DNA from 4 places in the Hoeflea sp. TYP-13 genome. Region 1 is predicted to be linked to each of the others. Evidence: predicted binding sites of a transcription regulator. Region 1 holds the regulator's gene; each other region holds the start of a gene.
What was found. The regulator LexA, encoded in region 1, represses DNA repair genes until DNA is damaged. The targets are predictions, from matches to a motif close to TGTTCNNNNTGTGTTCNG.
Positions count from the first base shown of each region.

Region 2: a site for LexA is predicted at 1,430-1,447, ahead of ABVT35_RS22065 (YifB family Mg chelatase-like AAA ATPase). Genes of this name have one in related genera too.
Region 3: a site for LexA is predicted at 1,042-1,059, ahead of recA (recombinase RecA). Genes of this name have one in related genera too.
Region 4: a site for LexA is predicted at 1,880-1,897, ahead of ABVT35_RS25435 (ImuA family protein). Genes of this name have one in related genera too.

Region 1 is NZ_JBFRBB010000002.1:263,295-266,412, reverse strand. It holds gene ABVT35_RS11585 (ComEC/Rec2 family competence protein) at 1-1,398, shown strand, start outside; gene lexA (transcriptional repressor LexA) at 1,418-2,137, opposite strand; gene ABVT35_RS11575 (branched-chain amino acid ABC transporter permease) at 2,522-3,118, opposite strand, start outside.
Region 2 is NZ_JBFRBB010000004.1:378,298-381,415, forward strand. It holds gene ABVT35_RS22055 (adenylate/guanylate cyclase domain-containing protein) at 1-565, opposite strand, end outside; gene ABVT35_RS22060 (ribonuclease D) at 681-1,301, opposite strand; gene ABVT35_RS22065 (YifB family Mg chelatase-like AAA ATPase) at 1,525-3,057, shown strand.
Region 3 is NZ_JBFRBB010000002.1:615,465-618,582, reverse strand. It holds gene ABVT35_RS13255 (carbohydrate kinase family protein) at 1-805, opposite strand, end outside; gene recA (recombinase RecA) at 1,185-2,279, shown strand; gene alaS (alanine--tRNA ligase) at 2,510-3,118, shown strand, end outside.
Region 4 is NZ_JBFRBB010000005.1:512,670-515,787, reverse strand. It holds gene ABVT35_RS25445 (DUF1013 domain-containing protein) at 1-64, shown strand, start outside; gene ABVT35_RS25440 (AbgT family transporter) at 144-1,688, opposite strand; gene ABVT35_RS25435 (ImuA family protein) at 1,910-2,746, shown strand; gene ABVT35_RS25430 (DNA polymerase Y family protein) at 2,646-3,118, shown strand, end outside.

The DNA.
Region 1 (3,118 bases):
ATGGCGCTGGTTGCCGGGACATTCTTCTTTTTCATGCGTGCCTGCTTCAGTTTTTTTCCGTCACTCGTCCAGGCGGTTCCTGCCAAAAAGATTGCCGCAGCAGGTGCCTTGCTTGTCGCGACCTTTTACCTGTTCATTTCGGGTGGCAGTGTGTCGACACAGCGCGCCTGGATCATGCTTGCAATCGTTCTTGTTGCCGTGCTTCTGGATCGGCGGGCTCTGACAATGCGCAATGTTGCAATTGCTGCGATCATCATCATTTTGATTTCCCCGTCAGCAGTGGTCGGACCCGGGTTCCAGATGTCCTTTGCGGCAACCGCGGCGCTCATCGCCACCTACGGGCTATGGGATCGCAGATGGTCGGAACGTCGGTTGTTTGAAAGTAATTCGGCGCCTGGGCTGTTCCGGGTCGTGCTGGTATTCTTCGCCGGTCTTGCACTGACGTCGCTGGTCGCGGGCCTGGCGACTGCGCCATTCGCCATCTACCATTTTCACCGGGTTGCATCATTCGGTCTCATAGCCAACCTCTTGGCAATGCCCATCGTGACGTTTGTCGTTATGCCTGCCGGGCTTATTTCGCTGCTCGTCATGCCACTCGGTTTGGAGCACTGGCCATTGGTTGCGATGGGCTGGGGGCTTGATGCGGTGATCGCGATAGCGCGTTATGTCGAGGGCCTCGGCGGCGTCATTGTTGTCGGCCGGATGAACTGGCTGGCTCTTTCCGCTCTTGTTTCGGGTTTTCTCGTTTTCGTGCTCGCAAAGACGCGCCTAAGGCTGATTGGTCTTGCCGTCTGCGCAATTGCCATTGCTGCCTTTGTGGTGGTCGAGCCCGACCGGAAACCGGACTTGCTGGTTTCCGAGGATGGCAGGCTCGTCGCCCTGGTCACGGAAAATGGCCTTGCAACGAACCGGAGGCGGCCATCAACCTTCATATTCGAACAATGGCAGCGTTCAATCGTCAGGGACGGGCATATCGCACCGACATATTCGGGTGTCAGCGCTACCGATCTGCCTTCTCTATTTGAAAGCATGCGAGGCCAAAAGCCGTCATTCGTCTGCGTAAAAGACACCTATTGTGGAGCTGTGACCGCCGCCGGAACAAGGGTTGCCGTTGTCGAGGACCTTGCAGCGATCGGAGCGGCCTGCGATAGCGCCGACATCGTAATCACCGCCAAGAAAATCGCCATGGAACGCTGTTATTCAGGAGCAATGCTGGTGACAGGCAGAATGCTGCGGCAAAGCGGGTCACTCGAAATCGGGATGCCGAATAAAGCCGGTGAACTCCTCGTTCGATCCGCCATCGGCCACACGAACCGGCCCTGGACTGAGCAGCGGTTCTATGACTGGCGCAGCCGATCATTCCATCACAATCCGCCAAAGTGGATGCGCGACCAATAGCGGTTTCCGCGACTGGCAATCAATGATAGCGCCGGATCAGGCCAACGAGTTTACCCTGGATCTTCACCTGGTCGGGGCCGAAAATCCTTGTTTCGTAGGCGGGGTTTGCCGCTTCAAGTGCTATCGATGCGCCCTTGCGGCGGAAACGCTTGAGCGTTGCCTCTTCATCATCAACGAGAGCGACGACGATTTCACCGGGATTGGCAGTCGCGGCGTTCTTGATCACCACCGTGTCGCCGTCGAATATGCCGGCTTCGATCATCGAGTCGCCCTTGACCTCAAGCGCATAATGTTCGCCACTTGAAAGCATGTCCGGCGGCACGCTGATATTGTGGGTGATGTTCTGTATCGCCGAGATCGGAACGCCCGCGGCAATGCGGCCCATGACGGGAACGCTGACAGCGGCTTCGACGCCGTCATCGACAGGTGAGGGGGCGGCTTTCGATTCGGTTGCCGGTTTGCCGAGGCTGCCTTCAATAACGCTCGGGGAAAAACCTTTTCGCGGCTGCGATGCCGGGATCATCGTTTCGGGAAGACGCAGCACTTCCAGCGCTCTTGCCCGGTTGGGAAGCCTTCGGATGAAACCGCGTTCCTCCAGTGCCGTGATCAACCGGTGGATTCCGGATTTGGATGCGAGATCAAGCGCTTCCTTCATTTCGTCGAAGGACGGCGGAATACCGCTTTCCTTCATGCGTTCATGGATGAAAAGCAGAAGTTCATGTTGTTTGCGCGTCAGCATCGCAGTGCTCCCGAATCGGAGAAACAAATACAGAACATACACTATATGTTCCAGTTGTGTTCTGCAAGTGTTGTGAATGTGCCGGACAAAGGTGAATGAATGGTGAAGGGGAATTCCCGGGGAGGCAGGAAGCTATTGCGGACCGGGATTGGAGAAGCGCAGGGAGTTATTTTAGATTGTGAATTTTATAAGCGCTTGAATTTATTATTGTTTCCGGAATTCCCAATCGCGCTGGATTGTGGGGGTGACATTCAACTCATCCCGAATAGTTATTTACGCTTTGATTTTATTGTCTTTTCATAGCCAAAGACTTTTTCAGGACATAATCCCATACACCTGTGAATACGGGATATCCGATGCTCTTTCTTTGTTTCCCTCCGGACTTTAGAAGGATCGGCGCATCATTGCGGCGAATTCTCCGACGATGCCGCGCCGGAAGGCCAGTACGCAAAGCACGAAGATCGCACCCATGACCACGGGCACCCAGGCGCTGAGCGGGCCCGACGCAAGGAGATTTTGCAATGATATGATTACGCCTGCCCCAAAGGCCGGGCCGATAAGCGTGCCAACGCCGCCGAGGAGGGTCATAAGCACGACCTCGCCGGACATGTGCCAGTTGACATCCGTCAGTGAGGCAAGCTGGAAGACGACCGTTTTCGTGGCACCGGCGAGGCCCGCAATCGTAGCCGAGAGTGTGAAGGCGAGCAGTTTGGCCCGCTCCACGTCGTAGCCGAGCGAGACCGCGCGGTCCTCGTTGTCGCGAATGGCGCGCAGCACCTGACCAAAGGGCGAATGCACGGTACGGGCGATCACCGCGAAGCCTGTGAGGAAGACAATCAGCACGAAATAGTACATGGCCAGATTGTCCGTCAGGTCGAACAGGCCCAGCGCGTAGCCGCGCGGCACGCCCTGCAACCCATTCTCGCCGCCGGTGAAGTCGGCGGAGACGAAGAAGAAATAGGCCATCTGTGCAAGGGCCAG
Region 2 (3,118 bases), on a different contig from region 1:
AACGCAGCATATAGGTTTCCGTCAACCGCGCGAGCGGCCGGTTAACCTGGCCAAGCACCTCCATGTCCCTGTCGCTGAAGCCGCCCTGCTGGGCTGAGGACCAGGTACATGCATGGGTTTCGCCGGTGGTGAAGATCAACGGCTGTGCGACATAATCGGTAAAGCCCTGTTCACGCAGTTCTCCGACAATGATGTAGTCGTCGGGGCAGTCGGTCCTTTCGAGGTGCCTGCGGATTGTCACCTGTTCTTCGACGACGCGCGGCAACGGATTGGAGGTGTAAACCTCCTGAGAAAACGTGCCCATTTGCGCATGCGCGACATCGACGCCTTCCCCCTTTATCCAGCGGAACCGGCTGCCCAGGAGATTGGGGTGCAGCGTGTAGATGAACAGCATGAAACGGTCGATGCGCACACCGAGACCGACGAGCCCCTCGCAGATACCGGTTATGATTTCCCTGGCATCGGCGCTCGGCCGGGCGCCGTCGATCATCCAGTCCGTCAATTCCGAAACGGTTGAAAATAGCGGTTTTTGATCTGGCTCTTTTGCCTTGGCGGTTTTGGTCATTGTCCCCTCGGCTTACGCGCTTAGCGCCTGTTCGAGCGGTCAATATACGGCGAGGGTCGCTCGCGGGGCCAGTCAAAATTGCGTGCTCTGCGGCGGGCTTCTTCGACAGGCGCTGTCAGCTGTGCGCGAAAATATCCGTGTCATCCCAGCCGATCAGGTCGAGCTTTGATCGTGTCGGCAGGAATTTGAAGCAGGCGTCTGCGTGTTTTGCCCTTCCGTCGCGGTCGAGGCGCTCCTGCAGCCTGTCGCGCAGTGCGTGCAGGTAAAGGACATCCGATGCTGCATATTCAAGTTGCGCGTCGCTCAGCTGATCCGCCGCCCAGTCAGATGACTGCTGCTGCTTGGAAATATCGATATCGAGGAATTCGCGCAGATTATCTTTCAGCCCGTGCCGGTCCGTATAGGTCCGCGTCAGACGTGAAGCAACCTTGGTGCAAAATACCGGCTCGCAGGTAATACCGAATGTATGGAAGAGGACGGCAATGTCGAAGCGGCCGAAATGGAAAATCTTGGTCTTCTTGCGGTCCCGCAACAGGGCGGTGAGGTTCGGCGCTTTTTTCTGGCCCTTGGCAATCTGAATGATATCGGCGCTGCCGTCGCCCGGCGAAAGCTGCACAACGCACAGACGATCGCGGTGCGGCTTCAGGCCGAGCGTTTCGGTATCAATGGCAATATCACCGCTGTAACGGGCCGCGTCGTTCTCGCTGATATCGCCCTTGTGAAACCGGATTGTCATGGCTCGCACCTGTTGCTTTTCTCGTGAATCCGCAAAGCGCCCGGAATCGGGCGCGCAATGGACATATCGCCTAACGGGCCTTCCGTCCAGCCGGTTCCCGCACGACCGGAATTCGCCCTGACGGCCGACGTTCCTTTTTTGTTCTTGTTGATTGAGCGCCAATGGTGTATTCATTGGGGTAGAACGATCATAGGCTGCAACCAACCGCGGGTGGATTGTGTAGATGGTATCGCGTGTCAGCACGGTTTCATTTCAGGGCATCAGCGCAGTGCCGGTCGATGTCCAGGTCATGATAGCGCCGGGCAAGGTCGGCATGAACATCGTCGGCCTGCCTGACAAGGCGGTTGCCGAAAGCCGTGAGCGCGTTCAGGCGGCCCTTCACGCCTCGGGTCTTTCATTGCCGGCAAAGAAGGTCACCGTCAATCTTGCCCCCGCCGACCTGCCAAAGGAAGGCAGCCATTTCGATTTGCCGATCGCGCTTGGCCTGATGGCGGCGCTTGGCGCAATTCCTGCAGACGCGCTGTCCGGCTATGTTGTTCTCGGTGAATTGTCGCTGGACGGCACGATCACGCCGGTTGCCGGTGCGCTGCCGGCTGCAATTGGCGCCAACAGCCGGGAAAAGGGATTGATATGCCCCGCCGCCTGCGGCCCGGAGGCGGCCTGGGCGAGCGCTGATCTGGATATTCTGGCCCCGCGCAGCCTCATTGCCATGGCCAATCATTTCAAGGGAACGCAGGTTCTGTCGCGGCCCGAACCGGCGATGCGAAACGCCACCGGCAATCTGCCTGACCTTGCCGACATCAAGGGTCAGGAGACGGCCAAACGGGCGCTGGAGGTCGCAGCCGCCGGCGCCCACAATATGCTCATGTCCGGCCCTCCCGGCTCTGGCAAGTCGATGCTGGCGGCACGGCTTCCGTCCATATTGCCGCCGCTGTCGCCGGCCGAGCTTCTTGAAGTGTCGATGATCCACTCCATTGCGGGACTCTTGACGGGTGGCGAGCTGTCTGACCGGCGCCCCTATCGGGCACCCCATCACTCCGCCTCGATGGCCGCGATGGTGGGTGGAGGATTTCGTGCAAAACCCGGTGAAGTGTCGCTCGCCCACAATGGCGTGCTGTTTCTCGACGAATTTCCGGAATTTACGCCGCAGGTGCTTGATTCCCTGCGCCAGCCGCTCGAAAGCGGCGAGTGCATCATTGCCCGCGCCAACCATCATGTCAGCTATCCGGCGCGCATACAGTTGATTGCCGCGATGAATCCGTGCCGCTGCGGCATGGCCGGTGAGCCCGGACATGTCTGCGCGCGCGGACAGCGCTGCCAGGCGGATTATCAGGCGCGCATCTCGGGCCCGCTGCTCGACCGCATCGATTTGAGGATTTCGGTGCCCGCAGTCACAGCGGTGGATCTCATCAAGCCCGGCAACAGCGAGAGCAGCGCCGATGTCGCGCAAAGGGTTGCCATGGCGCGCGAGCGCCAGAAGGAGCGGTTTAGGGAACTCGGCCAGCCGGGGATCACGTCCAATGCGCTGTGTCCGACATCGCTGATCGAGGAGATTGCCGCACCCGACACGCCGGGAACGGAACTGCTGCAGAATGCTGCCGAACAGATGAAATTTTCTGCACGCGCCTATCATCGGGTACTGAAGGTTGCCCGCACGCTTGCCGACCTTGAGGGCGCTTCGAATGTCGGCCGAATGCACATTGCCGAGGCGATTTCCTACCGGCTCGCCGCCGATGGTCTCGCCGCTGCTGCATAAGAGGGGTTGGAAATATGGCCAAAGGGCCTTTAACCAACTGTATTTCAATGATAAAAATGTC
Region 3 (3,118 bases), 350 kb from region 1:
TGAAGCCGGCGCCATTGACCATTGCGTTGACCGTTGCCGCCGCCAATGCATCGCCGGCGCCGGTGACGTCGACAATGCTGTCGATTGCAGGCGGCGCAATCTGGAAGACCCCTTTACGGTCGAAGCCGAGCACCGGTTCCGCGCCACGCGTAATCGCCGCACAAGTGATGCCGAGTGCGCGCAGTTTCTGCGGCCATAATTGCGGCTGAACCGGTCCGCCGCACAGCGCGTCGGCTTCGGCAGCATTGAGAAAGAGGACGGAAAGGCCTGTAAAAGCCTGCGACAGGCGAGGGACCTTTGCCGGCGATATGGCAATCGCTGCAAGCGGTTTTTCATGCGCAGCCGTCATCGACGAAAGCGCGCCGATCGTGTCGGGCGGCAGGTTGGCGTCGCACAGCACGAAATCGCTCGCGGCAACCGCCTCGCGAATGGATTTTCGCGACAGCTGGCGGTAGACGAACCGGTCGTAGAGATCCATATCCGCAACGGCAATGACGAGATCGCCATTGTTTTCAAGAACGGCCGAATAGCTGGGCGTTTTCCGGTCGAGGAAGACCTGTGCCATGTCCTCAATGCCGGCGGCCTCGACGGCCTGGCCGACCGCTTCACCGGCGGCATCGCCACCGCGCACCGACACCATGGCGACACTGTCGCCAAGCCCTGCCAGATTGCGCGCCGCATTAAAACCGCCCCCGCCGGGCTCTTCGTGCCAGTTGCCGGGATTGCTCGCGCCCGGCACGGTCTCGCCGCTGATCGTTGCGCGTCTGTCGATATGTGCGCCGCCGAAAACAAGAACGCGTGCCATCAGCAATTGCCTTTCCCAAGGGCCGGATGCGGCCCTGAAATGAAGCAGTTGCCTTACGGCAAGCCGGAATGCAATTCAAATCTCAAATATCAGGCCTGACCGTGCGGCGAATTTATGGGGATCGGCATCACGAATGCCCTCTGCGGGATATGGGGATGATTCTGTGACGTACGCCGAATCGCGTTCTTGTGCATTGGAACGGTCGGTTTCCTGATTGTCATCAGGATTGAAAATATTAAAACAAAAATAGAACACGCGGTATTTTATTGTATAAATACACTGCCTTAAGGTGTGGTTGCAATACGAGAACAAATGCAGTACATTTTTTCCCGGCGGCTTTCATTGCCAGTGATGCGTATATAACCTAAAGGTGGACGGAATGGCTCAGAACTCTTTGCGGCTTGTAGAGGAAAAATCGGTGGACAAAAGCAAGGCACTCGACGCGGCGCTCTCGCAGATCGAACGGGCTTTCGGCAAGGGCTCGATCATGAAGCTCGGTTCCAACGAGAACGTTGTCGAGATCGAGACCGTGTCGACGGGGTCGCTGGGGCTGGACATTGCGCTCGGAGTTGGTGGACTGCCGAAGGGGCGCATAATCGAAATTTACGGGCCTGAGAGCTCGGGCAAGACGACCATGGCGCTGCACACGGTTGCCGAGGCGCAGAAGAATGGCGGCATTTGCGGATTTATCGATGCCGAACACGCACTTGATCCGGTCTATGCGCGCAAGCTTGGCGTCGATCTTGAAAGCCTGCTGATTTCACAGCCGGACACCGGTGAGCAGGCGCTTGAGATAACCGATACGCTGGTGCGTTCCGGCGCCATTGACGTGCTGGTGATCGATTCCGTTGCTGCGCTGACGCCGCGCGCCGAAATCGAGGGCGAGATGGGCGATTCTCTGCCCGGCATGCAGGCAAGGCTGATGAGCCAGGCGCTGCGCAAACTGACCGCGTCGATCTCGCGCTCCAACTGCATGGTGATCTTCATCAACCAGATTCGCATGAAGATCGGTGTGATGTTCGGTTCGCCCGAAACGACGACCGGCGGCAACGCGCTGAAGTTCTACGCTTCGGTTCGCCTTGACATCCGCCGCATCGGTTCGGTCAAGGATCGCGATGAGGTTGTCGGCAACCAGACGCGCATCAAGGTCGTCAAGAACAAGATGGCCCCGCCCTTCAAGCAGGTGGAATTCGACATCATGTATGGCGAGGGCGTCTCCAAGACCGGCGAGCTCATTGATCTCGGGGTAAAGGCCGGCATTGTCGAGAAATCCGGTGCCTGGTTCTCCTATAACAGCCAGCGGCTGGGGCAGGGCCGTGAGAATGCCAAGACTTTCCTGAGGGAAAACCCGCATCTGGCGGAGGAGATCGAACTGGCGCTGCGGCAAAATGCCGGGCTGATCGCCGAGCAGCTGCTTGAAGAAGGCCGTCCCGACGATGGCGAGGCCGATGAGGCGGATGCCGCCGAAGGTTAGCGCTCCTCAATTCAGCGATTGAATATGGACTGGCCGGTGGCGATGAAAATGCCGCCGGCCATTTTGTTTGCCGGGATCAGTTTTCGCCGCTTCTGCCTCAAGTGTTGCGGTGCAAGGACTGTCTGGACAGCCCCTTGCCGGACGGATAAAAGCCCAAAGACCGTTGGTAATTCATTACTGACTTACTTTGCATATCGGTCGGCAGGAACAGAAAGATCAAAGGGCGTTCTATGAGTAGTAGCGTAAACGAGATCCGCACGGCATTTCTCGACTATTTCGGCAATAACGGACATGAGGTGGTTCCCTCAAGCCCGCTGGTGCCGCGCAACGACCCGACGCTGATGTTCGTCAATGCCGGCATGGTGCAGTTCAAGAACGTCTTTACCGGTCTTGAAAGCCGACCCTACAGCCGCGCCGCCACGTCACAGAAATGCGTGCGCGCCGGCGGCAAGCACAATGACCTGGACAATGTCGGCTATACGGCCCGCCACCACACCTTTTTTGAAATGCTCGGCAATTTCTCGTTTGGCGACTATTTCAAGGACCGAGCCATCGAGCTTGCCTGGAACCTAATCACCGGCGAATTCGGTATCGACAAGAACCGCCTTCTCGTGACTGTCTACCACACGGATGACGAGGCTTTTGATCTGTGGAAGAAGATCGCCGGCCTGCCGGACGAGCGCATCATCCGCATCCCGACGCATGACAATTTCTGGGCGATGGGCGACACCGGACCCTGCGGGCCGTGTTCCGAAATCTTCTACGATCATGGCGACCACATCTGGGGCGGACCTCCCGGTTCGGCGGAGGAAGACGGCGACCGCTTTATCGAGATATGG
Region 4 (3,118 bases), on a different contig from region 1:
CGATGCCGTCTTTGCCAAGCTCAACTCGCTGAAAACGGACACACCCGAAGAGCCGACCGAGTAGGCGCTGACCGCTCAGGCACTGCCTGTCGAGGAATTTACCGGACCGCGTTGCCGAGACAGGTAGCGCGGTCCTTTTGATTTTATCGGGTCAGGCTGAAATCGACCACAGCGCCCGGTCCCAGCGGGATATTGAAGGCCGTCCACGCGACGATGATGACGACGCCGGTGATCATCAGCCAGACCGAATAGGGGATCATCACCGCCATCAGGCTGCCCATGCCGAAATTCTTGTCCCAGCGCTGACAGAAGATCAGGATCAGCGGGAAATAGACCATCAGCGGTGTGATGATGTTGGTGGCCGAATCGCCGATGCGGTAGGCGGCCGTCGCCGTTTCCGGGCTGATGCCGAGCAGCATCAGCATCGGCACCAGGATCGGCGCGAGCAGCGCCCATTTGGCCGAAGCCGAGCCGACAAAAAGGTTGATGAAGCCGGAAAGAACCAACAGACCTGCGAGCAGCAGCGGGCCTGGAAGATTGGTCCAGCGCAGGAATTCGGCACCATCGATGGCGAGGATCAGCCCGAGATTCGACCAGATGAACATGGCGACGAAGTGGGCAGCGGCGAATGCCAGAACAAGATAATAGCCCATTTCGGCCATTGACTCGGACATCAGCTTCACCAGATCCCGATGATTTTTGATCGTTCCGGTGACGTGACCGTAGACCCAGCCGCTCAGCAAAAACAGAAAGAAAAAGCCGGCGACCAGCGACTGGTAGAAGGGCGTGAGCCGCGCTTCTGGTTTTGCATCCGGATCCATCAGCGGCGTGCCGGGGCCGATGGTCAGGAACACCCAAAGGGCAATGACGGCGAACACGGTGAGGCCCGCCCATTTCAAACCGCGACGCTCGGCATCGGTGAGCGGGCCGGAAACGGCTTCGTCGGCTTCGGCAACAGCGCCGCCGGTCCACGGCCCGAGGCGCGGCTCGACCTGTCGGTCGGTGATATACCAGATGACCGGCAGGTAGATGAAGAACAGCGCCATGATCAAATACCAGTTGCCGGCGATGTTGGCGTTCCAGGTCGGATCGAGGATTTCCGCACCGGCCTCGGTGATGCCGAACAACAGCGCATCGAGCTGGCCGGGGAACAGGTTTGCCGAAAACCCGCCCGATACGCCGGCAAAGGCTGCGGCGATACCGGCGACCGGGTGTCGTCCGGCGGCAGCGAAGATGACGCCGGCGAGTGGGATGAGGACAACATAGGCCGCATCGGCGGCAAGATTGCCGATCATACCGACGGCGACGACGATCGGCGTCAAAAGCAGTTTCGGCGCATCGCGGACACCGGCGCGCATGGCCGCGCCGAGAAATCCGGTGCGTTCGGCAACCCCGGCGCCCAGCATGACGACCAGTACATAACCCAGCGGATGGAAATGGGTGAACGTCGTCGGCATCTTGGTCATCAGCTGACGCAGATTTTCCGCCGAGAACAGGCTTTTTGCGTCCACCGGCTGTTCGGTGACAGGATGAATGGCGGACAGACCAAAATAGGCAGCGACAGCGCTGACCAGCATCAGGATCACAATCAGCCAGATAAAGATGAAGACGGGGTCGGGCAGCCGGTTTCCGGTGCGTTCGATTGCAGCAATGAAACCCGTGCTGACTTGGGAGGCGGTATCCGTCATTGTTTATGTTCCTGTTAAGGTTCATGCCTCCCGAGGCCGCCTATGCTGGCGAAATTTGGCCGGATCGGGGCAATGGCCGGCTGCTTTGGTAGTACAACTTTAGTTGGCAGGCTTTCGCAAATACAAGTAAAACCGCTGAAAATCTCCTGTTCGACTTGCTTGACTCTTTATGTTTTTTTTGGAATCAATATTAGAACAAAACAAGAACATGCGGAAAAACAATGCAGGGCAACCGGCAAAGGATAGAGGCATTGCAGGGCGCCGTCGCAAGGATCGACAGGCGGCATGCTTCTTTTGCGCGCCATGCGCGGATGCGCGGGGACAGCGGAACTGCCGCATTCGGCATTAATGCCATCGATGCGGTTTTTGAAGACGGTTTTCCGGTCTTTGCCCTGCATGAAGTGCGCTGTTCCCTGACCCGCGATATCGGCGCGGCCACCGGCTTTCTTGCCGGGCTGATTGCCGGGTGCATGAAACAGCGGCAGGGCCGCATCGTGTGGATCTGCGATCCGGCATGCCGGCTGGATGGCGGGCAGCTCTTTCCCGCCGGGCTTTCCATGTTCGGGCTCGACCCGGCGCGGCTTGTCCTGGTGCGTCCCGCCGATCTTAAATCCGCGCTGTGGGCCAGCGACGAGGCGGCGAAATGTGCCGATCTTGCCGGCGTTGTCTTTCAGGTGAAGGGCAACCAGCCGAGCTTCGACATGACGGCGACCCGCCGTCTGATGCTGAAGGCACAGCAGAACGGGCTGTTTGTCGGCATCCTTCGGCAGGGGGGCGACGAGGAGGCCAATGCGGCGGCAACCAGATGGCATGTGAGCGCACAGCCATCGGCTGCCGATCCGCACCTTGAAAGGGGCATCGGGCTTTTGCGGCTGAGCCTTGTCCTTGAACGCAACCGCAATGGTCAAACGGGGCATTGGACCGTTGCATGGAATCAGCACGAACACGGTTTTGAACATGTCCCAACGGATTATGTCGATCGCCCTGCCGCACCTTTCGACCGACCGGATGGCGCGCCGCAAATGGGGCAGGTCATGGCGTTTGAACGGGCGTCCTGACGCACCGCCCCTTGCCGCGATCGCAAAGGTGAAAAATGCCATGCGTCTTGTCGCCGTGGATGGTTGCGGCCACCAGGCGGGCCTGCGCGTGGAACAGACGCTGAGTGATGCGCGGGCGCTGTTTCCCGATCTCGACGTTTTCGACTATGACCCGCAAGCCGATGCGGCGCTGCTTGAGGCCGTTGCCGCCTGGTGCGACCGCTATACGCCGCTGGTGGCGCTTGAACGGCTGCCCGAGACGGTTTCGGGAAGCTGTGCCGGCCTTTATCTGGATATTTCCGGCTGCGCCCATCTTTTCGGCGGCGAAGAAGCAATGCTTGCCGATGTCACTTCCCGCCTGCGCGTCGGCGGCCTCATGGCGCGGGCCGCCAT